Regions from separate parts of the Alcanivorax borkumensis SK2 genome, predicted to be linked through region 4. Evidence: predicted binding sites of a transcription regulator. Region 4 holds the regulator's gene; each other region holds the start of a gene.
What was found. Region 4 encodes PhoB, which activates phosphate uptake and scavenging genes when phosphate is short. Its sites were predicted from a motif close to TGTCATANNNNTGTCANA; they were not measured.
Positions count from the first base shown of each region.

Region 1: the regulator PhoB is predicted to act here: its motif matches at 1,934-1,951, upstream of ABO_RS06500 (prolipoprotein diacylglyceryl transferase family protein).
Region 2: the regulator PhoB is predicted to act here: its motif matches at 2,074-2,091, upstream of ABO_RS05390 (glycerophosphodiester phosphodiesterase).
Region 3: the regulator PhoB is predicted to act here: its motif matches at 1,608-1,625, upstream of ppk1 (polyphosphate kinase 1).

Region 1 is NC_008260.1:1,431,647-1,434,796, reverse strand. It holds gene ABO_RS06510 (GMC oxidoreductase) at 1-1,350, opposite strand, end outside; gene ABO_RS06505 (hypothetical protein) at 1,574-1,831, shown strand; gene ABO_RS06500 (prolipoprotein diacylglyceryl transferase family protein) at 2,006-3,150, shown strand, end outside; gene modC (molybdenum ABC transporter ATP-binding protein) at 3,132-3,150, opposite strand, start outside.
Region 2 is NC_008260.1:1,181,596-1,184,745, forward strand. It holds gene ABO_RS05385 (patatin-like phospholipase family protein) at 79-1,248, shown strand; gene ABO_RS05390 (glycerophosphodiester phosphodiesterase) at 1,212-2,015, opposite strand; gene ABO_RS05395 (sulfotransferase) at 2,136-3,150, shown strand, end outside.
Region 3 is NC_008260.1:2,783,034-2,786,183, forward strand. It holds gene ABO_RS12570 (VOC family protein) at 1-67, opposite strand, end outside; gene hemB (porphobilinogen synthase) at 274-1,284, shown strand; gene ppk1 (polyphosphate kinase 1) at 1,676-3,150, shown strand, end outside.
Region 4 is NC_008260.1:173,056-176,205, forward strand. It holds gene ubiA (4-hydroxybenzoate octaprenyltransferase) at 1-785, shown strand, start outside; gene phoB (phosphate regulon transcriptional regulator PhoB) at 1,111-1,815, shown strand; gene phoR (phosphate regulon sensor histidine kinase PhoR) at 1,905-3,150, shown strand, end outside.

The DNA.
Region 1 (3,150 bases), 1.3 Mb from region 4:
GACTGGAGCCATCGGGCTACCGCCAGTGGCCGCCGTTAGCGCTAAATGGCGATCGGCCAGGCCTTGCACGGCTTTTTCTGCCTTGCGGTAGTCCCAACGCAGTTTCAGGTGCTCACGCTTCCAGGGCCAATACCAACGCCGCGCCAAGGAAAAAGTACCGCCCGGTTCATCCATGGCCTGACCAAACCAGGGCATCATTTTCCCAAAGGGGTTACTGCTATCGCCATACTTGAGCATCGCGGCTCCTAACCGTGTGCTACTAAAGCGAGGCTGTTTGCCCAATCGCTCCAGCCAGCTTCCAAGAATATCCGGAAGACCGCCGTCTTCTACAAAATAACGGGCACCGTTATCAGATCCATCCAAGTAATCGATAGCACTGGTGATGGTTGGCCCCCGGGTGGGTGAAATCTGTCGATCATCGTAGAACGCCGCCGTGGCAAAGTCGCCGTTACTGCTCCAGTTATGCCCCAGTTTACGGCTTAACTTTGGTAGCGTTTTGTATTGATCTCGACAACGCAGCAACAGTTCAGTGGAGCCCAGGGAGCCAGCGGCCACAATCACTTTATTGGCCTTAAAGACTCGCCAGCCACGCGCGTCCAGATCCATGGCGCGCACCTCAAAACCTCCTGACGCCAGCGGGCGAATGGTACGCACGTGATGCAATGGACGGATCTGCGCACCAGCGCTTTCTGCCGCTGCCAGATAATTAAGATCCAAGGTGTTTTTGGCCTTAACCGGACACCCCAAATCACAATTGCCACAATGGGTGCAAGTACCCTGCTGCTTTCCCTGGGCATTTACCCACATCTTACTGTGGCGATAATCGAAACAGTCGTCGTTTTCCGCTCGCCAATCCGGATCGAATGTAATTGCCTGGGGCAGCACCGTGAATCGATCCCCCGCACCTACCGCATCTGCCGCCTCTTTCATCAAATGGGTTCGGGGCGTCCACTGGCTGGCGGGCAAGGTCTGAACATTGAGCATCACTCCAGTGATGTCATAGTAAGGCTTCAAGGTGGAATAATTAATCGCTTGCGGCCAACCGTGGTCGAACGCTTCTGGTTTAGCCTCAATGCTTACATTGGCATAGATCAACGACCCACCGCCAACGCCTGCGCCCATGGCAATGCTCATATCGCCGAAATTGCGGAAATCGACCCATCCATTTTGTTTTTCCGGTTCCGCTTCATCCCAGAACCAGTTTTTCTGTGAAACAGAGGGGTAATCACTAGGCAGCCAGCGTCGTCCCCGCTCCAGCACGACAACCTTACGGCCCTTCTCTGCTAACCGACATGCCATTACAGCGCCCCCGAAACCACTGCCGATGACCAGCACATCCACGTTTTCCATGTTGTCCCCAGTGTTTTATTTTTTGAACCTGCCCTCTGCCCCCATTACAAGATCTCTGCCATGCTTAGCATGCATCGTGTTTTGCAGAGGCCCCGTGGTCATACAAACATTGCAATCATCTTTTGTACTATTTTTTGCACTATAAATTTAAGTACCAATCCTGTCTATTTACAGCACTTTCCAGTACCCTGATCGGCATCTTTGCCGGCCCACAGCAGCCCCCATGGAACAGATTGATTTCGTTACTCTCGAAGAGAAAGCCCGCCCGCGTAAGCGAGCTGCTACCCCCCCAAAAGTGACCAGCGCGTCGCGCCAGAGAACACCGCGTCAGGGTGCCGTTCGTGAAGGTTACCGCCGCCTGACTGCCGACATTCCTGCCGATCTTCATAAACGCTTAAAAATGCAGGCATTGATGGAAGACCGCTCTGTCACCGAATTAATCGTTCAGGCCGCTGAGAGTTTTCTCCGTAACCGTGACTGATTAGCCTCCTTTGAGAGTTTTCTGCGTAACCGTGACTGATTAGCCTCCTTTATATTGCCCTTTCTTCCTCTCTTTTACACACCCGCATCGCTGTCACTGAAGCGTCATCGCTCTGTCATTCCTTCGCCCCCTTATACCCGCAGTGTTGGCCAAAACCGTCGAAGGAGCTAGCTAATGGCTGCGGATCTGTTTTTGCTTGTCTGTGCCCTGCTGTTCGGGCTTGGGTTTCGCCTACTGTTTCGTCATTTACCGGAGGAACGTTGGCAGTTTGTTGCTTCACTACCACTGAAGAAAAACCACGATGGTTCTTGGCAAGGGCTTAACCTGACTTTCTACGGCTTGTTTACTGGCTTGGCCGGAGGCCTCGGTGTCGCCACGTTCATCCTGTTAACGGCCTCTGCCGGTGTGTCGTTGGTAACCAGCCTTGCTCTCACCCTAGGCGTTCTCATCATCTGCCTCCCGGCGGCGAAAATTATCGCCACCCTAGTAGAGAAAAACCGTCACGGTTTTACCGTTGGTGGCGCCAGTTTTGTCGGCATCATTATTGCGCCCATTTTTCTCTGGCTTGCCGACAAGGCCAGCCAACATTGGTGGGATACGCCACTACCCACCCTGCCCATGCTTGCCGCGATGTCCATTGCCTATGTAATGGGGGAAGGTATCGGGCGGCTGGCCTGCATCAGTTTCGGCTGTTGCTACGGAAAAGCATTACACGATGCACCACTCTGGGCTCAGCGCATGTTTGCTACGCTGAATCATGTCTTCATCGGCAAAACCAAGAAAATTGCGTTTGCAGGCGAAATGGAAGCCATCAAAGTGATCCCCATACAAGCGGTGACCTGCGTGATTTATACCGCATTGGCTTTATTTTGCTGTGCCCTGTTTTTTCACCAGCTATTTGCGCTGGCTTTTGCTTTGAGTCTGGTGGGTAGCCAACTGTGGCGAGTCTATTCAGAAACGTTGCGGGCGGATTATCGCGGTGGCAGTACCCTGTTCTCGGTGTACCAGCTGATGGCTTTACTGGCCGCCCTGTACGGGGTGGCCATTAGCATTGCACTGCCTAGCCATGGCGATTTGCAGCCTCTACTCGCCATAGGGCTGGCCAGCTTGTGGTCGCCGGGGGTGATCTTGGCTCTGCAATTGATCACGGTAATCATGTTCTTCTTCTCCGGCACCAGCACCATTACCACCGGGGAGCTTCGCTTCGGCCTAGCGGCCGACTGGCGGAGCCAGGCGGGTTGCGAGCAAAAGCATAAACATTGTGCTAAGCCCGCGCAGCGCAACAGCTCCCCAGGCGCCACTACACCAGTGCCACGGCT
Region 2 (3,150 bases), 1.0 Mb from region 4:
AGCATTATTGATGCGGCGAGTAGTGGTGGCGTGGCGGTTAGCGCGGCATACTGAAAACAACAAACAGGGAGGGTATCAATGCACAAACAGGATCCGGTCAGAGGATTGATATTGTCGGGCGGCGGTGCACGTGGCGCTTACCAGGTAGGCGTCCTAGCGGCGATAGCGGAAATGATTCCCCGTGGCGCGCCGAACCCCTTTCCGATTATCTGTGGCACCTCGGCGGGGGCGATCAATGCAACGGCTTTAGCGGCGAATGCGGGTAACTATCGGGCGGCGGTCCGAGGCTTGGAGAGAGTCTGGTCCAATATTACCGCCGAACAGGTGTATCGCACGGACCTCTATGCCTGCATCCGTGGCGTGTTGCGTTGGTTTTTTTCTGGTGTGGCGACGGGCAAAACTCCGGAGCGAAGTTCGTTGCTTGATAATACGCCGTTACAACGCTTGCTATCGCTAGTGATTAATTTTCGCCGTATTCAGGAGAGCTTGGATCAGGGGCATTTGCGGGCACTGGCCATTACTGCTTCGGCCTATGCAAGCGGTGAATCAGTGAGCTTTTATCAGGGCACCGATGAGCTTGCCGAATGGGCTCGCGCTCGCCGTAAGGGTAAGCGTTCGCAAATTGGGGTAGAGCATTTGTTGGGATCGGCGGCCATTCCTATCCTGTTTCCTGCGACTAAGGTGGACAAGGCTTATTATGGTGATGGAGCGCTGCGTCAGCTTGCTCCATTAAGCCCCGCGCTGCATTTGGGCGCTACGCGGCTACTGGTAATTGGTGTGTCTGGTAATGTGAGTGCAGGGCATCTACGTCAGCTAAGCGGGTACCCTTCAATGGCCCAGGTGCTGGGGCACGTGCTTAATAGTGTGTTTGTCGACACGCTGGAAGGGGATGTTGAGCGGCTTGAGCGCATTAATCACACACTGTCGGCCCTGGGAGAGCGGGCGCGCAGGAAAAAAGATATCAAGCTGCGAGAAGTGGATGTACTAAAGATTTATCCCTCTCGGCCCATTGATGAAATCGCGGCGGAGCATATTCGGGAATTACCTCGATCCTTGCGGTTTTTTCTGCGCAGTTCCGGAGCGACTCGCTCTCCTGGTGCCAGTGCTATGAGCTATTTGTTATTTGAGCCTGGGTTCACCAATGCATTGATTGAAATGGGGCGCAAAGATGCGACGGCCCGTAAAGATGAGATCATGGCGTTCCTAAATGATCAGCCACTAATGGAGACGGCTTCCGAGGCCCCGTAACGCTGTTTGCGGCGGAAGTGGCTGACAAAGCTGGTGGGGAAGTCGGTGATGATGCTGTTTACCTTTAGTTTTGCCAGCCGCTCGGCTTCTGTCAGGTCGTTCACCGTCCACACAGAGACCTTTAATCCGCGACGTTTGGCGCGGCGCATCAGTGCAGGGCCAACGAGAGAGTAATGTGCAATGAGCCAGCTACAACCCAACCCTTGTGCTCTTCGGGTCGGTTGCAGGTAGCGGTGCTGACACACATAGCCGCGTTCAATATCCGGGGCCATGGTGCCGATCATGCGCAGAAACCCAGTGTGACTTGAGGTGATCACCACTCGTGTTTGCAGTTGTTGGTCGTGGATCATATGCGTCAGATGATGGGCTAGCTGGTGCAGAACAATCCGGTTTGCCCCTTTAACTTCGAACTGGAAGCGTATAGCTGGGCCACATAGGTCGATCACTTCTTGAAGTGAGGGAATCCCGGTGGGGCTGTGCCAGCCTGGTGTATTTCGGCGAGCATCCATGACGCCGAGCTGGGCACTGGTGTACTGACGAACATTGCCGCGAAGCCCGGTGGTTCGGATTACGTCGCTATCGTGCAATACGATCAACTGGCCATCGGAGGATAGCCGTACATCCAATTCCATTTCTGTTACGCCCGCCTCTAAAGCGACCTGGAAGCTGGCGAGGGTATTCTCAGGCGCTTCGCCGCGGGCGCCACGGTGGCCCACCAAGGCTGGGTAGATTGAAGAGGCAGTTAGGTCGGTCATTGGCAGTGTCATAGTGCTATTCTTTGCGAGAAAGATGACAGCGCTGTGACCGAGACACAAGAGATACTGCTGTCATTTTTATGTCTTGGAGCTGTTTTATTGTTTCAACGTTTCTCGCCGCCGAGCTTCACCATGTTAAAGCTGTTGAAACGTTATAGCCGATTATTCCTGGTCAGTTGGGCTCCACGTTATCAAGGGCAATGGCACGGCTTCTCGTTGCAACGACTGCTGGTGATGCTGGTTTTTTGGCCATCTTTTTTGCTGGTGCAGGCGATTAATGGTATCGGGCTGGGGTTGGATTACCTGCTATTTCCGGGGTTTCGCCGGGTGTCGGTGCGCGAGCCATTATTTGTGATTGGCGTGCCGCGAAGCGGTACCACTTTCCTGCATCGTCTGCTGGCCATGGATTCGCGTTTCACGACGACCGCCCTATGGGAGCTACTGTTCGCCCCCTCGATTACCCAGCGCTATTTCTGGACGGGTATGGCGCGCTTGGATAAGTGGCTAGGCCGGCCGGGGGCTAGACTAGTCTGTTGGTTGGAACGGCGTCTGTTGAGTGGGTTGGATGGTGTGCACAAGACAGGGTTGCTCGATCCGGAAGAGGATTATCTGGGGTTGATCCCCGTATGGGGCTGCTTTCTGCTGGTCCTTGTGGTTCCCGTTCCTTCCCTGTGGCAACTGACGTTTCTGGACCGCGATGGCAGTGCGGATGAGAAACAGCGATTGATGCAATCCTACCGCCGCTTTGTGCAGCGTCACCTTTACTTTCACGGACAGGGGAAAACCCTGTTATCGAAGAATCCCTCGTTTACCCCGTGGATGGAAACCTTGGCAGAGGCCTTTCCGGATGCCCGTTTTATTGGCTGCCTACGTAGCCCCACGGCGGCGGTGCCATCGCAGGTGAATTCGATCCTGATCGGTGCGCGCCTGTTTGATGGCCGCGACACTACCGCTTACTGGCGGGAAGGGTTTCTAGCAATGCTGGAATACTACTATCTGCATTTGATAGAAGTGGCCGAACAAATGCCGCAACAGCGCCGGGCGTTATCGGTGATGGAGACCCTGGTGCGCGCTCCCAGCGATACCGTGCTGGGTTTTTACCGTCGTTTTGGCTGGCAAGCAGACGCGCATTTCTGTGAGCAGCTGC
Region 3 (3,150 bases), 510 kb from region 4:
AAAAATCCGCAGCGTCTTCCAGATCATTCACCAGAAAAGCCAAATGAAAGGCCGGTTGTTTTTCCATCGTCTACCGCTCTTGCTAAACTCACGTGATTCAGCCTGATGCCAACACATCCATAGGCGTGTTGTTTGTAATGCGATTGGATGCATTGAAAGTTCAAAAGCGCGCAGCCCAGAAAGCTAAGATGGCATTGGCATGCTTCGCGTTTTAACGTTGAACTAGCTTACCCCAGCACCAGGCGCGCCCATACTACTAGAGGAACCCTGCGCATGTCTGTCACCCGTGCTTCCTGGCCCGCCACACGTATGCGCCGCATGCGCCGCGATGATTTTTCCCGCCGCCTGATGCGCGAGCACACCCTCACCGTTGACGACCTGATTTACCCGGTGTTTGTACTGGAAGGCAGCAATCAAATCGAAGCCGTTCCCTCCATGCCCGGTGTGGAACGTAAAAGCATTGATCTGCTGGTGGAAGAAGCCCGTGAGCTGGCCGATCTAGGCGTTCCCGCCATGGCCTTGTTTCCAGTCACCCCAGGCGATATAAAAACCCTCGATGGCCGTGAAGCCTGGAACCCTGAGGGGCTAGCCCAGCGTGCCGTGCGCGCGATCAAGGCAGCCGTTCCCGAGATGGGAGTCATCACTGACGGCGCCTTGGATCCGTTCACTACCCACGGCCAGGACGGCATCATTGATGACAACGGCTATGTACTCAACGACGTGACCGTGGATGCACTGGTCAAGCAGGCCCTATCCCATGCCGACGCCGGCGCCGACATGGTTGCCCCTTCAGACATGATGGATGGCCGCATCGGGGCCATTCGCGATGCCCTGGAAGCCCACGGCCATATCCACACCCGTATCATGGCCTACTCTGCCAAGTACGCCAGCGCCTACTATGGCCCTTTCCGCGATGCGGTCGGCTCCGCCGGCAATCTCGGCAAGGCGGACAAGACCACCTATCAAATGGACCCAGCCAATTCCGATGAGGCGCTGCATGAGATCGCCTTAGACCTGGCGGAAGGCGCCGACGTGGTAATGGTGAAACCGGGCATGCCTTACTTGGACGTGGTCCGCCGAGTGAAAGACGAATTCAAAGTCCCTGTGTACGCCTATCAAGTGAGTGGCGAATACGCCATGCACATGGCCGCTTTTCAAAACGGCTGGCTGGACCAAGACAAAGTGATGATGGAATCCTTGCTGGCATTCAAACGCGCCGGCGCCGATGGCATCCTCACCTACTTTGCCAAAACGGCAGCGCAAGCACTGAAAAAACAGCGTTAACCGAAGGCGACACGCGCTTCAATGTAAGCAAAACAGGAACGACCCGTGCTTGCCGTTCCTGTTCTGCCTGCCTTTTTAACACCCTGTGGCCTGCCTATTGATCGTGCTCGGCCTTTCGGTATCCGCCCTAACCTGCGACCACCGAAATCCGCACCCCGGCGAAAAAGATATACCCTCCGAATTTTTTGTTTTTTTGTCTCCTACCGAATTTACTTCCTCCTACAGCCTTTCCTTAGCAGCCTTTCCTTAATCGCGATAGTCTTAGTCATGGCTCGTCACGGACAAACGGGCCCAACAGCCGAATCGCCGATTCATTTTCCGGCTGTCATTACTGCGTAACATTAATGTCATGGAATAGGGCCTACATGCCGGCTCCAGTCAGGACGACACTATGAATGCTTTATCCAATGAACAGGGTGACAACGAGCACAATGTCATTGATTCCAGCAACGGCGAGTTCAGTAATCCGGACTATTATTTGAACCGGGAACTTAGCTTGCTGCAGTTCAATCTGCGTGTGCTCGAGCAAGCCTCGGATGAAAACCACCCATTGATGGAACGGCTGAACTTTTTATTGATTTTTTCCAGCAACATGGACGAGTTTTTCGAAATTCGCGTAGCGGGTTTGAAGCACAAACTGGAAACCCATACCGGGCAGCCCGGTCCCGATGGCCTGCTGCCCGAAGAGCTGCTGGAATCCATCAGCGCCATTACGCACGAAGCGGTAGAGCGCCAGTATCGTATCCTCAATGACGTACTACTCCCTGCCCTGCGTGAAGAAGGTGTGGATTTTCTGCGCCGCGAAGATTGGACCGAAGCCCAAATCGAGTGGGTAAAGAAGTATTTTCGCGAGCAGATATATCCGGTTCTCACTCCAATCGCGCTAGACCCTTCGCACCCCTTCCCACGCTTGGTAAACAAAAGTCTGAACTTCATCGTACCCTTGGACGGCAAGGATGCGTTCGGTCGCTCCACAGGGCTCGCCATTGTACCCGCACCCCGGTCCCTGCCCAGGCTCATTCGCATCCCCGATGAAATCAGTGAAAGCGGTGACGATAACTTCGTTTTCCTCTCCTCCATGATCCACGCTCATGTGTCCGACCTGTTTCCAGGCATGAAGGCCACCGGCTGTTACCAGTTCCGAGTAACCCGCAATGCGGACATGGAAGTGGACGAAGAAGCAGAGGATTTGGCCAGCGCCCTGAAAGGTCAGCTGCTATCACGCCGCTATGGAGACGAAGTGCGCCTGGAAGTAGCCGACAATTGCCCACAGCACCTGATGCACTATCTGCTAGAGCAGTTTGAGCTTACCGAAAAAGACCTGTACGAAGTAAATGGCCCGGTAAATCTGGCCCGCATGTTCACCAGCGTAAACCGGCCGCGTCTGCACTACCCACCCTTCACCCCCAAATTAGCGCCAGTGGTGAAAAAGAGCGAAACCATTTTTGATGCCATCGACCAAGGCGATATCCTGCTGCATCACCCCTATGAGTCCTTTCAGCCGGTGATTAACCTGCTGGCCGAAGCCGCCCGCGATCCCAAAGTGCTAGCCATCAAGCAAACGCTATACCGCACTGGCACCAAGTCAGAAATCCTCGACCATTTGGAAACCGCTGCCCGCAATGGCAAAGAAGTCACCGCCATTGTCGAGCTCCGCGCCCGCTTTGATGAAGAGTCCAATATTGAAGGAGCCCGCCGCCTACAGGAAGCCGGCGCCATCGTGGTCTACGGCGTGGTGGGTTATAAAACCCATGCCAAAATGCTTCTGGTGGTGCGCCGGGATGGTGACGGCATCAAACGGTATGTGCATCTAGGCACCGGCAATTACCACACAAAAACGACCAAGCTATACACAGATTATGGCCT
Region 4 (3,150 bases):
TGCTATGGCCCACGCTGTGGGCGGTATGGATTGCTGGGGCCGGTACGCCGAGCCTGACCGTTATTGTGGTTTTCTTTCTGGGCGTGGTGATCATGCGGGCGGCGGGGTGTGTGATTAATGACTTTGCCGATCGGAATTTCGATGGCGACGTAGAACGTACTCAGGGACGTCCGCTGGCCACCGGTGCACTCAGCGCCAAACAGGCTCTGGCCCTGTTTGGCGGCTTAGGTCTATTGGCTTTTGGGCTAGTGCTGTTTCTCAATGAGCTGACCTTTTGGCTGTCTTTCGGCGGCTTGGGCCTTGCAGTGCTTTATCCCTTTACCAAGCGTTTCACTTTTATGCCCCAGCTTTTCTTGGGCGCTGCCTTCAGCTGGGCCATCCCCATGGCGTTTGCCGCTGAAACCGGTGAAGTGCCGGAAATCGCTTGGCTGCTGTACGTGGCCAATGTGCTGTGGACGGTGGCCTACGACACTGAATACGCTATGTGTGACCGTGAAGATGACCTGAAGCTAGGCATCAAAAGCACCGCCATCCTGTTTGGCGATGCCGACCGCCTGATGATCGCCATCCTTCAAGCCCTGACACTATTGGCATTGATTATGGTCGGCCACCGGCTGGGTTTTTCCTGGCCCTGGTACGCCGGTTTGGTTGGAATGAGCCTTAGCTTTGCCTTTCAGCACAGCTTGATCCGCTACCGTGAACGCTGGCCCAGCTTTCACGCATTTCTGAATAATCATTGGGCCGGAGCATGCGTGTTTATCGGGTTGTATTTTCAGTATTTTTGAATCGCTACAAGTCCCCTATAGCGGGGGTGTCTTAGAGTGCCACCTAATGGTGTTCGGCGCCGCGATTCAAGGGGGACGAAAGGGATAATTCGGTCCACCTGAGCGGCTAATCGAGGGCATATTATTACCGTATCTTAAGGCCTGGCGTGTGTTGTCGTTTGTGGCTTGGGGCTGTCGCCAGATGGTTGCAGGCCTTCCGTTCGTCTTAACCTGCGTTGTTGCGTGGCGGGGCTCTATCTGTCATACACATGTCATAAAAAAGCAATCTAATAGATAACATCCCGAGCGGCACACGCCACTCACAAGACAGGCAAGGAAGGAAGCCATGTCCCGAAACCGTATATTGATTGTTGATGACGAGCCTGCTATTCGTGAGATGGTCGCCGTCGCCCTTGAACTGGCCGATTTCGATGTGCTGGAGGCAGAGAATGCCCAACGTGGCCATGAGATCATCGTCGATGAGCGCCCGGATCTGGTGCTGCTGGATTGGATGCTGCCGTCGGTCACGGGTATCGAACTGGCCCGCCGGCTGAAGCGTGATGAGACTACCAACGAGGTGCCCATCATCATGCTCACTGCGAAAAGCGAAGAAGATAACAAGATTCAAGGGCTGGACGTTGGCGCCGATGATTACATCACCAAACCCTTCTCCACTCGTGAACTAATCTCCCGCATTAAAGCCGTGCTGCGGCGCGCGTCTAGTGTCGCGGCGGAAAAGGCCATTGAAGTAGAAGGTCTGTGCCTGGACCCGGTGAGTCACCGCATTAGCGCCAACGATTCTCCCGTGGACATGGGGCCCACCGAATACAGGCTGTTGGAATTTTTCATGAGCCACCAAGAGCGGGCCTATTCGCGCACCCAGCTACTGGACCAAGTATGGGGTGCTAACGTCTATGTGGAAGACCGTACCATCGACGTGCATATCCGCCGTCTGCGTAAGGCGCTGGCTCCCTTCGGCTACGATCGTTTTATTCAGACCGTGCGCGGTACCGGCTACCGGTTTTCAGTGAAATCGGCCAAGGCAGGTTGAGACGGCAGGCATGCGGCTGCCTATACTAGGCAGCGCCGTCGGCCCCCCCGATACCGGCTAACGAGCAAAGTAATTGCGGTGGAATACCCATGAAAGCTAGCTTGGCCAAGGAAGTTAATCGCATTGCCGGCCTGATATTTCTGGCCGCTCTGGCTGCCCTGGCAGTGGGCCACACTTGGCCACTGCTGGTAGGGCTGGGGGGCTATATTATTTGGAGCACCCGGCAACTGTTCGCCCTGTACAGCTGGCTGGTGCGCGACGATCATACCGAGCCACCGGACAGTATCGGGCTGTGGGGTGAGTTTTATACCCGCCTTGAGCACTTGTTCCAAAAAGAACGTCGCGCCCAGGAAAACCTGCAAGGCATCATCCACCGCGCCCAACAGTCAGTGAACGCCCTTGACGATGTAGTCATCCTCATCGACCAACACGGTTATCTGGAATATTGGAACCATGCCGCCGAACGTGCCATGGGCTTTAATGCGAGCCAAGATCTGGGCCAGCCACTGACGAACCTGATCCGCCATCCTCGGTTTACCGGTTATCTAAGCAAAGGGGATTTTCAGGACCCGCTGGAAATCCCTTCACCGGTGAATGACAACCGTATCCTGCAGTTCCGCGTAACTGAGTTTGGTATCGGCGAACAATTATTGATCGCCCGTGACGTTACGCGGCTGCATCACTTGGAACAAATGCGCAAAGATTTTGTAGCCAATGTGAGCCATGAATTAAAGACGCCGCTTACCGTACTCAAAGGCTACCTGGAAACCCTGCTCGATACCCTCCCGGAAGAACAGGCCCGTCTGCGTCGCGCATTGATGCAAATGGACAATCAATCCAACCGCATGGAAGCCCTAGTCGCCGATTTGTTATTACTGGCCCGATTAGAAGGAACGGAAGCTGACAGTGTACGTCAGGCGGTACCCGTTCATGGCATGCTTAATCGGATGAAAGAAAATGCGTTGGCTATAGGCAGCGACAAGGATCACCAGATCGAGCTGGATGTTCCTCTCGACGCACGCTTGATCGCCAATCCGGCTGAACTGGAAAGTGCCTTCGGCAATCTGATTACCAATGCAGTGAAATATACGCCGGCCAACGGCACCATCCGTATCCGTTGGTGGCAAGATTCTTGCGGCGCGCACTTTTCTGTCACAGACAACGGGATTGGCATCGACCCCGCCCACATCCCGCGCTTAACGGAACGTTTTTACCGGCCAGACAATAGCCGCGTTACAGAAACCGGGGGCACCGGCCTGGGCCTCGCCATCGTTAAACACGTAATGATTCGCCATGATGGGCGCTTGGAAATCGTCAGCGAACTGAGCAAGGGCA